Regions from separate parts of the Streptomyces sp. NPDC104814 genome, predicted to be linked through region 2. Evidence: riboswitches for the same ligand, from Rfam matches in the RefSeq annotation. Region 2 holds a riboswitch; the other holds the start of a gene.
What was found. A riboswitch is a leader RNA that binds a small molecule or an ion and turns the genes downstream of it on or off. The one in region 2 is predicted to bind glycine.

Region 1 (4,405 bases), on a different contig from region 2:
CGTGACGCGGTGCCGCTCCGCCGTCGCGGGGCTGTGCCGGCCGGGACCGCCGGGCCTGTGCCGGTCTCCGGACCGTCGGGGCGGCGTTGTCAGTGGTGTGGTGCAGGATCGGACATGTGAGGACCGCGCCCACGATTCTGCATCTGGACATGGATGCCTTCTTCGCGTCGGCGGAGCAGGCGTCCAAGCCCAGCCTGCGCGGGAAGGCCGTCGTCGTCGGCGGGCTCGGGCCGCGCGGCGTGGTGGCCACCGCGTCGTACGAGGCGCGGGTCTTCGGGGTCCATTCGGCGATGCCCACGGCCCAGGCGCGCCGGCTGGCGCCGAACGCCGCGTACCTCACGCCCCGCTTCACCTTCTACCGGGCGATCAGCGAGCAGGTGATAGGGCTGCTGCGGGCGCTCTCGCCGCTGGTGGAGCCGCTCAGTCTGGACGAGGCGTTCGTGGACCTGGAGGCCGGGGGAGTCGCCTGGGACAGCGAGTCGGCCGAGCGGGCGGGGCTGAAGCTGCGCGCGGACATCCTGGCGGTCACCGGGCTGACCGGTTCGGTGGGACTCGCCGCGTCCAAGATGATCGCGAAGATCGCCTCCGAGCGGGCCAAGCCGGACGGGCTGGAGCTGATCGAGCCGGGCACCGAGCGGGCTCTGCTCGGGCCGCTGTCGGTGCGGACCCTGCCGGGAGTGGGGCCGGCGACCGGCGACCATCTGCGGCGGGCCGGGATCAGCACGGTCGACGAGATCGTGGAGGCCGGTGAGGACGAGCTGGTCCGGCTGCTCGGCAAGGCCCATGGCCACGGTCTGTACGCCATGGCGCTGGCGCACGACGAGCGTCCCGTGGTGGCGGAGCGGGAGGCGAAGTCGGTCTCCGTCGAGGACACCTACGACGTGGACATCCACGACCGGCTGCGGATCGGGCTGGAGGTGCAGCGGCTGGCCGAGCGCTGTGTGCGGCGGCTGCGCTCCGCCGGGCTGTCCGGGCGGACCATCGTGCTGAAGGTGCGGCGCTACGACTTCTCGACGTTGACCCGGTCGGAGACGCTGCGCGGGCCGACGGACGATCCCGCGGTGGTCCGGGAGGCGGCGCTGAGGCTGCTGGACGCGGTGGACACGACGGGCGGGGTGCGGCTGCTCGGAGTCGGCGTCACCGGGCTCGCCGACTACACCCAGGAGGACCTGTTCGCGCAGGCGGCCGGGGAGCTGGCGCGGGCTGAGGGGCCGCAGGAGGAGGACGCCGCGCAGGCGCCGCAGCCCGTCTCCGAGGGACCTGAGCCGGAGCAGCGGCTCTGGCTGCCGGGGCACGACGTGCGGCACACGGAGTACGGGCACGGTTGGGTCCAGGGCAGCGGCCTGGGCCGGGTCACGGTCCGCTTCGAGACACCCGACTCGGCGCCGGGCCGGGTCCGGACGTTCCGGACGGACGATCCCGCGCTGGAGCCGGCGGAACCGCTGCCGCTGGTGCGGCGAAGACCGGACGCCCCGGCCGCGTACCTCGACGGAGCGGCTTCGGGGGCGGTCGGACCGGGGGCCGGGTCCGCGGCGGAGGGGCCGGCGGTCGACGGCGGCGCCGAGGCCGGCCACCCGGCGGCCAGCGGGTGGAGGGGACCGCCCTCCCCGAGCTGAAGTGCAGGGGAGGGGGTGCGCGGTCCGGTCCGCACGGACGCGCCGGTCCCGACCTGTCGCATGTGGGCGGGCCGTATGGGGGCGGGCGCCGGCGGGAAGGGGATGGGTCCGGAACTGCCCGTCAGGGCTCCTCCGTGCCGGCCACCTTGCCGAAGTCGTGGTCCTGGAGCGGGGGAGGGGCGGTGATGTCGAGGCCGTAGTGGTGGTAGAGCTGGAGTTCCTGTTCCGGGGAGAGGTGGCGGCCCACGCCGAAGTCAGGGGCGTCCTTGATCAGGGCGCGTTCGAAGGGGACGTGCAGGGCGCCCTCGATCAGTTCGCTCGGCTCCAGAGGGACGAAGGCGTCCCTGCTGAACAGACCCGTCCGTATGGCGGCCCACTCCGGCACGCCCGTCGCGTCGTCGAGGTAGACCTCGTCGACGGTGCCGATCTTGACGCCGCTGCGGTCGAACGCCTTGCGGCCGATCAGGTTGCGCGGATCGATCTCGGTCTGCACGGGCCCTCCACTCGCTCGCAAGACTGCTGTAAGCACTACGAAAGAGCACAATCGTGATGGCGGCCACTCGGGGGCCCCGGCGTTGACCTCGCTTGGTAGGCTGACAACGGCTGCTGACCCCGTGCGGGAGAGTCCTCCAGACTTCATCGGAGGCGCCGAAGGAGCAAATCCTCCCCGGAATCTCTCAGGCTCACGTACCGCACGGACGAGGTCACTCTGGAAAGCAGGGCGGGTGCCGACGGCTTCCGCTCTCACCGACGGTGAAAGCCGGGTGCCCTCGGGCGCTCCGGTGAAGCTCTCAGGTCGAGATGACAGAGGGGGAGGCCGTTCGGGTACCCGTGCCGTGGTGCCCCTCGAAGGTCGCGTCAGACCAGGAGGCCTCCGCAATGACCGCCCATCGCATTCCGCTCTCCGAGCTCGAGAAGGGGATTCCCTTCGAGCAGCGTCACATCGGTCCCGACCACGAGGCACGGGCCAAGATGCTCGCCCAGGTCGGGTACGGCTCGCTGGACGAGCTCACCGCCGCCGCGGTGCCGGATGTGATCAAGAACGCCGACGCCCTGGACCTGCCGGGCGCCCGCAGCGAGGCCGAGGTGCTCGCCGAGCTGCGCTCCCTGGCCGACCGCAACCAGGTGCTCGGCTCGATGATCGGCCTCGGCTACTACGGCACGTTCACCCCGCCGGTCATCCTGCGCAACGTCATGGAGAACCCGGCCTGGTACACGGCGTACACGCCCTACCAGCCGGAGATCTCCCAGGGCCGGCTCGAGGCGCTGCTGAACTTCCAGACCACGGTCGCCGACCTGACCGGTCTGCCCACCTCCGGCGCCTCCCTGCTCGACGAGGGCACGGCCGCCGCCGAGGCGATGGCGCTGTCCCTGCGCATGGGCAAGAACAAGAAGGGCCTCTTCCTGGTCGACGCGGACGCGCTGCCGCAGACCATCGCCGTCATCCAGACCCGCGCCGAGCCGACCGGCGTCGAGGTCGTCGTCGCCGACCTCGCCGACGGCATCCCGGCCGACCTCGCCGCCCGCGAGATCAACGGCGTGCTGCTCCAGTACCCGGGCGCCTCCGGTGCCGTACGCGACCTCAAGCCTGTCATCGACCAGGCGCACGAGCTGGGCGCGCTGGTCACCGTCGCCGCCGACCTGCTGGCGCTGACGCTGCTGAAGTCGCCGGGCGAGCTGGGCGCGGACATCGCGGTCGGCACCACGCAGCGCTTCGGCGTGCCGATGGGCTTCGGTGGTCCGCACGCCGGCTACATGGCCGTACGCGAGAAGTTCGCCCGCAGCCTGCCCGGGCGGCTCGTGGGCGTGTCCGTGGACGCGGACGGGAACAAGGCGTACCGGCTGGCGCTGCAGACGCGTGAGCAGCACATCCGCCGGGAGAAGGCCACCAGCAACATCTGTACCGCGCAGGTCCTGCTCGCGGTGATGGCCGGCATGTACGCCGTCTACCACGGTCCGGACGGCCTCAAGGGCATCGCGCGGCGCACGCACCGGTACGCCACGATCCTCGCCGAGGGGCTGAAGGCCGGCGGCGTGGAGATCGTCCACGGCGCCTACTTCGACACCGTCACCGCGCGGGTGCCCGGCCGGGCCGCCGACGTCGTCGCCGCCGCGCGGGAGGGCGGGGTCAACCTGTACCCGGTCGACGCCGACCACGTCTCCCTCGCCTGCGACGAGACCACGACCCGCGACCAGCTGGCCGCCGTGTTCGGCGCCTTCGGCGTCGCGGGCGACATCGAGGCGCTGGACGCCGCCGCCGGTGAGGCGCTGCCGCAGGACCTGCTGCGCTCGGACGCCTACCTGACCCACCCGGTCTTCCACCAGCACCGCTCCGAGACCGCGATGCTGCGCTACCTGCGCAAGCTGTCCGACCGCGACTACGCGCTCGACCGCGGCATGATCCCGCTGGGCTCCTGCACGATGAAGCTCAACGCGACCACGGAGATGGAGCCGGTCACCTGGCCCGAGTTCGGCCAGCTGCACCCCTTCGCGCCCGCCGGGCAGGCCGAGGGCTACCTCACCCTGATCCACGAGCTGGAGGACCGTCTCGCCGAGGTCACCGGCTACGACAAGGTCTCGCTGCAGCCGAACGCCGGTTCGCAGGGCGAGCTGGCCGGTCTGCTGGCCGTGCGCGGCTACCACCGCGCCAACGGCGACGAGCAGCGCACCGTCTGCCTGATCCCGTCCTCCGCGCACGGCACCAACGCCGCCAGCGCCGTGATGGCCGGGATGAAGGTCGTCGTCGTCAAGACCGCCGAGGACGGCGAGATCGACGTCGAGGACCTGCG
Region 2 (4,405 bases):
CCTCGAACTCGGCGGAGGCGGTGGCGAGGAAGCCGACGGGGTCGTCCTGCCAGTCCGGCTCGTACAGGCGGACCCGGCCGCCGCTCGCGGGGCCGTCCAGCGGGGTGCGGCCGGCCCGGCACACCTCGGCCACCGCCTGGGGCGGCAGCGGTATGCCGACCAGGCCGCCCGGGTTCACCGCGATGCCGACCTGCGCCGGCAGCCCGCGCGCGAACTCCACTGCGGGCGCGACGGTGTACGACATGTGGGCGCCGGCGACCTGGCGGAACTGCTCCTCGGAGCTGAAGACGGGGACGTAGGCCTGGCCGGCGATCTCGGTGGTGGGCAGGTCGAGGGGGCCGCTGTGCGGGCCGCCGCCGTGGGGAAGGGGGATCCACAGGAAGCTGCGGCCGAGCACCTCCACGATCCGGCCGCCGGCTCCCGGGACGCCGAGGGAGGCCGACAGCACCTCCTCCAGCTCGTTGCCGGGCCATCCGCCGTGGGGATGGGGGTGCGTCTGCGCCGGGAAGTCCGCCGGAAGGTCGGCAGGGAAGTCCATCTCTCCACCATCTGCTTCGAACCGCTGCTGTGGCTGAAAGGCTAACCGCACGGCGGTTCAGCCGGTGAAGGCGATCCGCCGCAGGGCGTTCGCCGCGTCCCGGTCGAGGAGGACCGCCGCGTCGCAGCCGGCCGGCAGGTCGCCGCGCTCGACGGCGGACAGCAGACGGGCCGTGGCGCGGCGATGGCGGTGGAAGGCGTACCGGGAGACGCCGCGGCCGCGTGCGCGCTGGCCGGTCAGGGCGGTGTCCGGGTCGGTGTCGAGCAGCAGCAGGTGCAGGGTGCCGCCGCGGCGGCGGGCCGTGCGCGCCAGCCAGCCGCGCACCCAGGACTGTGTGCCGCAGTCGTGCACGACGACGCCCTCGCCGCTCGCCAGGGCGCGGCGCAGGGCGGCGTAGTGGGCGAGGCGGACCAGCGGGCGGTAGAGCGCGTAGGGCAGCAGGCGGGACAGGCGGGCGTCGTAGCGGTCGCGGGTGTCCTGGGAGTCGACGCGCAGGCCCGGTACCGCGCGGCGCATCAGGGTGGACTTGCCGCTGCCGGGCAGTCCGGTGACGACGACCAGGTCGCACGGGCCGAAGAGCAGGGCGTGCGGGCTGCGGCCGGCCCGCTCGCGCAGGTCCCGCACCACCGGGCCGGTCCGTGTCTCCAGGGCGGGCGCCGCCGGCTGCGAGGGCAGCGTGAGGCCCGGGGTCGTCGCGTACGCCGTGATCCTGTCCACCGTCATCGTCCTCCCCTGGCGTTCAGGTGATGACCTGCCCAACGCAGGTAAAGAGAAGGTAATGCGGATCGCCTCCCGGTTTCGTGTACGTACCGCCACAACCCGGTTACAGATGCGGCCTGCCGTCTTCGGGCGAGGCGTGCAATGATGAGCCCGCCAACTGCATACCGGCCGTTTGAATCCGCGCGGGAGAGTTCCCAGCCCAAGGCTGGGGCGCCGAAGGAGCAAGTCCCTCCCTTGAATCTCTCAGGCCCCGTTACCGCGCGGGCGAGGCACATCTGAAAAGCGGGCCGTCCACGTCGGCGGCCCCACCCAAGGTGCAAGCCAGGACCGTGAGCGGTCATGGCGAACCTCTCAGGTTCCGATGACAGATGGGGAGGAACTTCCTCGCCCTGTCCTTCCCCTGGGAGACGACCGACCGATGAGCAGTACCGAACTCCGTCTCACCGCGCTCGATGCCGTGCATCGCTCGCTCGGCGCAACCATGACCGACTTCGCCGGCTGGGACATGCCGCTGCGCTACGGCTCCGAGCGCGACGAGCACAACGCCGTACGCACGAAGGCCGGGCTCTTCGACCTCTCCCACATGGGCGAGATCACCGTCACCGGCCCGCAGGCCGCCGCCCTCCTCGACCACGCCCTGGTCGGCAACATCGGCGCGGTCAAGACCGGCCGCGCCCGCTACACCATGATCTGCCAGGCCGACGGCGGCATCCTGGACGACCTGATCGTCTACCGGCTCGCCGAGACCGAGTACATGGTCGTCGCCAACGCCTCCAACGCCCAGGTCGTGCTCGACGCCCTCACCGAGCGCGCCGCCGGCTTCGACGCCGAGGTGCGCGACGACCGCGACGCGTACGCGCTGCTCGCGGTGCAGGGCCCCGAGTCCCCCGGCATCCTCGCAAGCCTGACCGACGCCGACCTCGACGGCCTGAAGTACTACGCCGGCCTGCCCGGCACCGTCGCCGGCGTCCCGGCGCTCATCGCCCGCACCGGCTACACCGGCGAGGACGGCTTCGAGCTGTTCGTGAAGCCGGAGCACGCCGTCGAGCTGTGGCAGGCGCTGACCAAGGCCGGCGAGGGCCTGGGCCTGGTCCCGTGCGGTCTGTCCTGCCGGGACACGCTGCGCCTGGAGGCGGGCATGCCGCTGTACGGGCACGAGCTGACCGCCGAGCTGACCCCCTTCGACGCCGGGCTCGGCCGGGTGGTCAAGTTCGACAAGGAGGGCGACTTCGTCGGGCGCGAGGCGCTCGCCGCGGCCGCCGAGCGCGCCGAGTCCAGCCCGCCGCGCGTCCTGGTCGGCCTGGTCGCCGAGGGCCGCCGCGTCCCGCGCGCCGGGTTCCAGGTCGTCGCGGACGGCAAGGTCATCGGCGAGGTGACCTCGGGCGCCCCCTCTCCCACGCTGGGCAAGCCGATCGCCATGGCCTACGTGGACGCGGCGCACGCGGCGCCGGGCACGCCGGGTGTCGGCGTCGACATCCGCGGTACGCATGAGCCGTACACGGTCGTGGCGCTGCCGTTCTACAAGCGGCAGAAGTGACACTGGCGTAAGCCCTCCGACGTGACATGGGGCACATCGCCCCTGGTCACGCGCGTCTTCGCAGTCCCCCATTCATCAGCACAGACCCGCGTACAGGAGAATTCAGGCCATGAGCAACCCCCAGCAGCTGCGCTACAGCAAGGAGCACGAGTGGCTGTCGGGCGCCGAGGACGGCGTCTCGACGGTCGGCATCACGGAGCACGCGGCCAACGCGCTCGGTGACGTCGTGTTCGTCCAGCTCCCGGAGGTCGGCGACACGGTCACCGCGGGCGAGTCCTGCGGCGAGCTGGAGTCGACCAAGTCCGTCTCGGAGCTGTACTCCCCCGTCAACGGTGAGATCACCGAGGTCAACGAGGACGTCGTCAACGACCCGTCGCTGGTGAACTCGGCCCCCTTCGAGGGCGGCTGGCTGTTCAAGGTGCGCGTCACGGGCGAGCCGGACGACCTGCTCTCCGCCGCCGAGTACGACGCCTTCACCAACGGCTGAGAGGTCGCAGGAATCCCATGTCGCTTCTGAACACGCCCCTGCACGAGCTCGACCCGGACGTGGCCGCCGCGGTCGACGCCGAGCTGGACCGCCAGCAGTCCACCCTGGAGATGATCGCCTCCGAGAACTTCGCCCCCGTGGCGGTCCTCGAGGCCCAGGGCTCGGTGCTGACCAACAAGTACGCCGAGGGCTACCCCGGCCGTCGTTACTACGGCGGCTGCGAGCACGTCGACGTCACCGAGCAGATCGCGATCGACCGGGTCAAGGAGCTGTTCGGCGCCGAGTACGCCAACGTCCAGCCCCACTCCGGCGCCTCCGCCAACCAGGCCGCGCTCTTCGCGCTGGCCCAGCCCGGCGACACCATCCTGGGCCTGAACCTGGCGCACGGCGGCCACCTCACCCACGGGATGCGGCTGAACTTCTCCGGCAAGCAGTTCAACGTCGTCCCCTATCACGTCGACGACAACGGCCTGGTCGACATGGCCGAGGTCGAGCGGCTCGCCAAGGAGCACCGCCCCAAGGTGATCATCGCCGGCTGGTCGGCGTACCCGCGTGAGCTGGACTTCGCGGAGTTCCGCCGGATCGCCGACGAGGTCGAGGCGTACCTGTGGGTCGACATGGCGCACTTCGCCGGGCTGGTCGCGGCCGGGCTGCACCCGAACCCGGTGCCGTTCGCCGACGTCGTGACCTCCACCACGCACAAGACGCTCGGCGGCCCGCGCGGCGGCATCATCCTCGCCAAGCAGGACTTCGCGAAGAAGCTGAACTCCTCCGTCTTCCCGGGCTTCCAGGGCGGCCCCCTGGAGCACGTGATCGCGGCCAAGGCGGTCTCCTTCAAGCTGGCGGCCTCCGAGGACTTCAAGGAGCGCCAGCGTCGTACCCTGGAGGGCGCCCGCATCCTCGCCGAGCGGCTGACCTCGCCGGACGCCCGTGAGGCGGGGGTGAACGTCCTGACCGGCGGCACGGATGTGCACCTGGTCCTGGTCGACCTGCGCGACAGCGAGCTGGACGGCCAGCAGGCCGAGGACCGCCTCCACGAGGTGGGCATCACGGTCAACCGCAACGCGGTCCCGAACGACCCGCGCCCGCCGATGGTGACCTCGGGCCTGCGCATCGGTACGCC

Region 1: another riboswitch for glycine. It lies ahead of gcvP (aminomethyl-transferring glycine dehydrogenase); the one in region 2 lies ahead of gcvT (glycine cleavage system aminomethyltransferase GcvT).

Annotation. Positions count from the first base shown of each region.
Region 1 is NZ_JBVJOL010000004.1:512,860-517,264, reverse strand. It holds gene ACZ64A_RS18270 (DNA polymerase IV) at 117-1,616, shown strand; gene ACZ64A_RS18265 (PRC-barrel domain-containing protein) at 1,738-2,109, opposite strand; glycine riboswitch at 2,224-2,319, shown strand; gene gcvP (aminomethyl-transferring glycine dehydrogenase) at 2,496-4,405, shown strand, end outside.
Region 2 is NZ_JBVJOL010000003.1:521,827-526,231, reverse strand. It holds gene ACZ64A_RS15490 (enhanced serine sensitivity protein SseB) at 1-538, opposite strand, end outside; gene ACZ64A_RS15485 (AAA family ATPase) at 596-1,261, opposite strand; glycine riboswitch at 1,432-1,527, shown strand; glycine riboswitch at 1,528-1,636, shown strand; gene gcvT (glycine cleavage system aminomethyltransferase GcvT) at 1,677-2,795, shown strand; gene gcvH (glycine cleavage system protein GcvH) at 2,905-3,282, shown strand; gene ACZ64A_RS15470 (serine hydroxymethyltransferase) at 3,300-4,405, shown strand, end outside.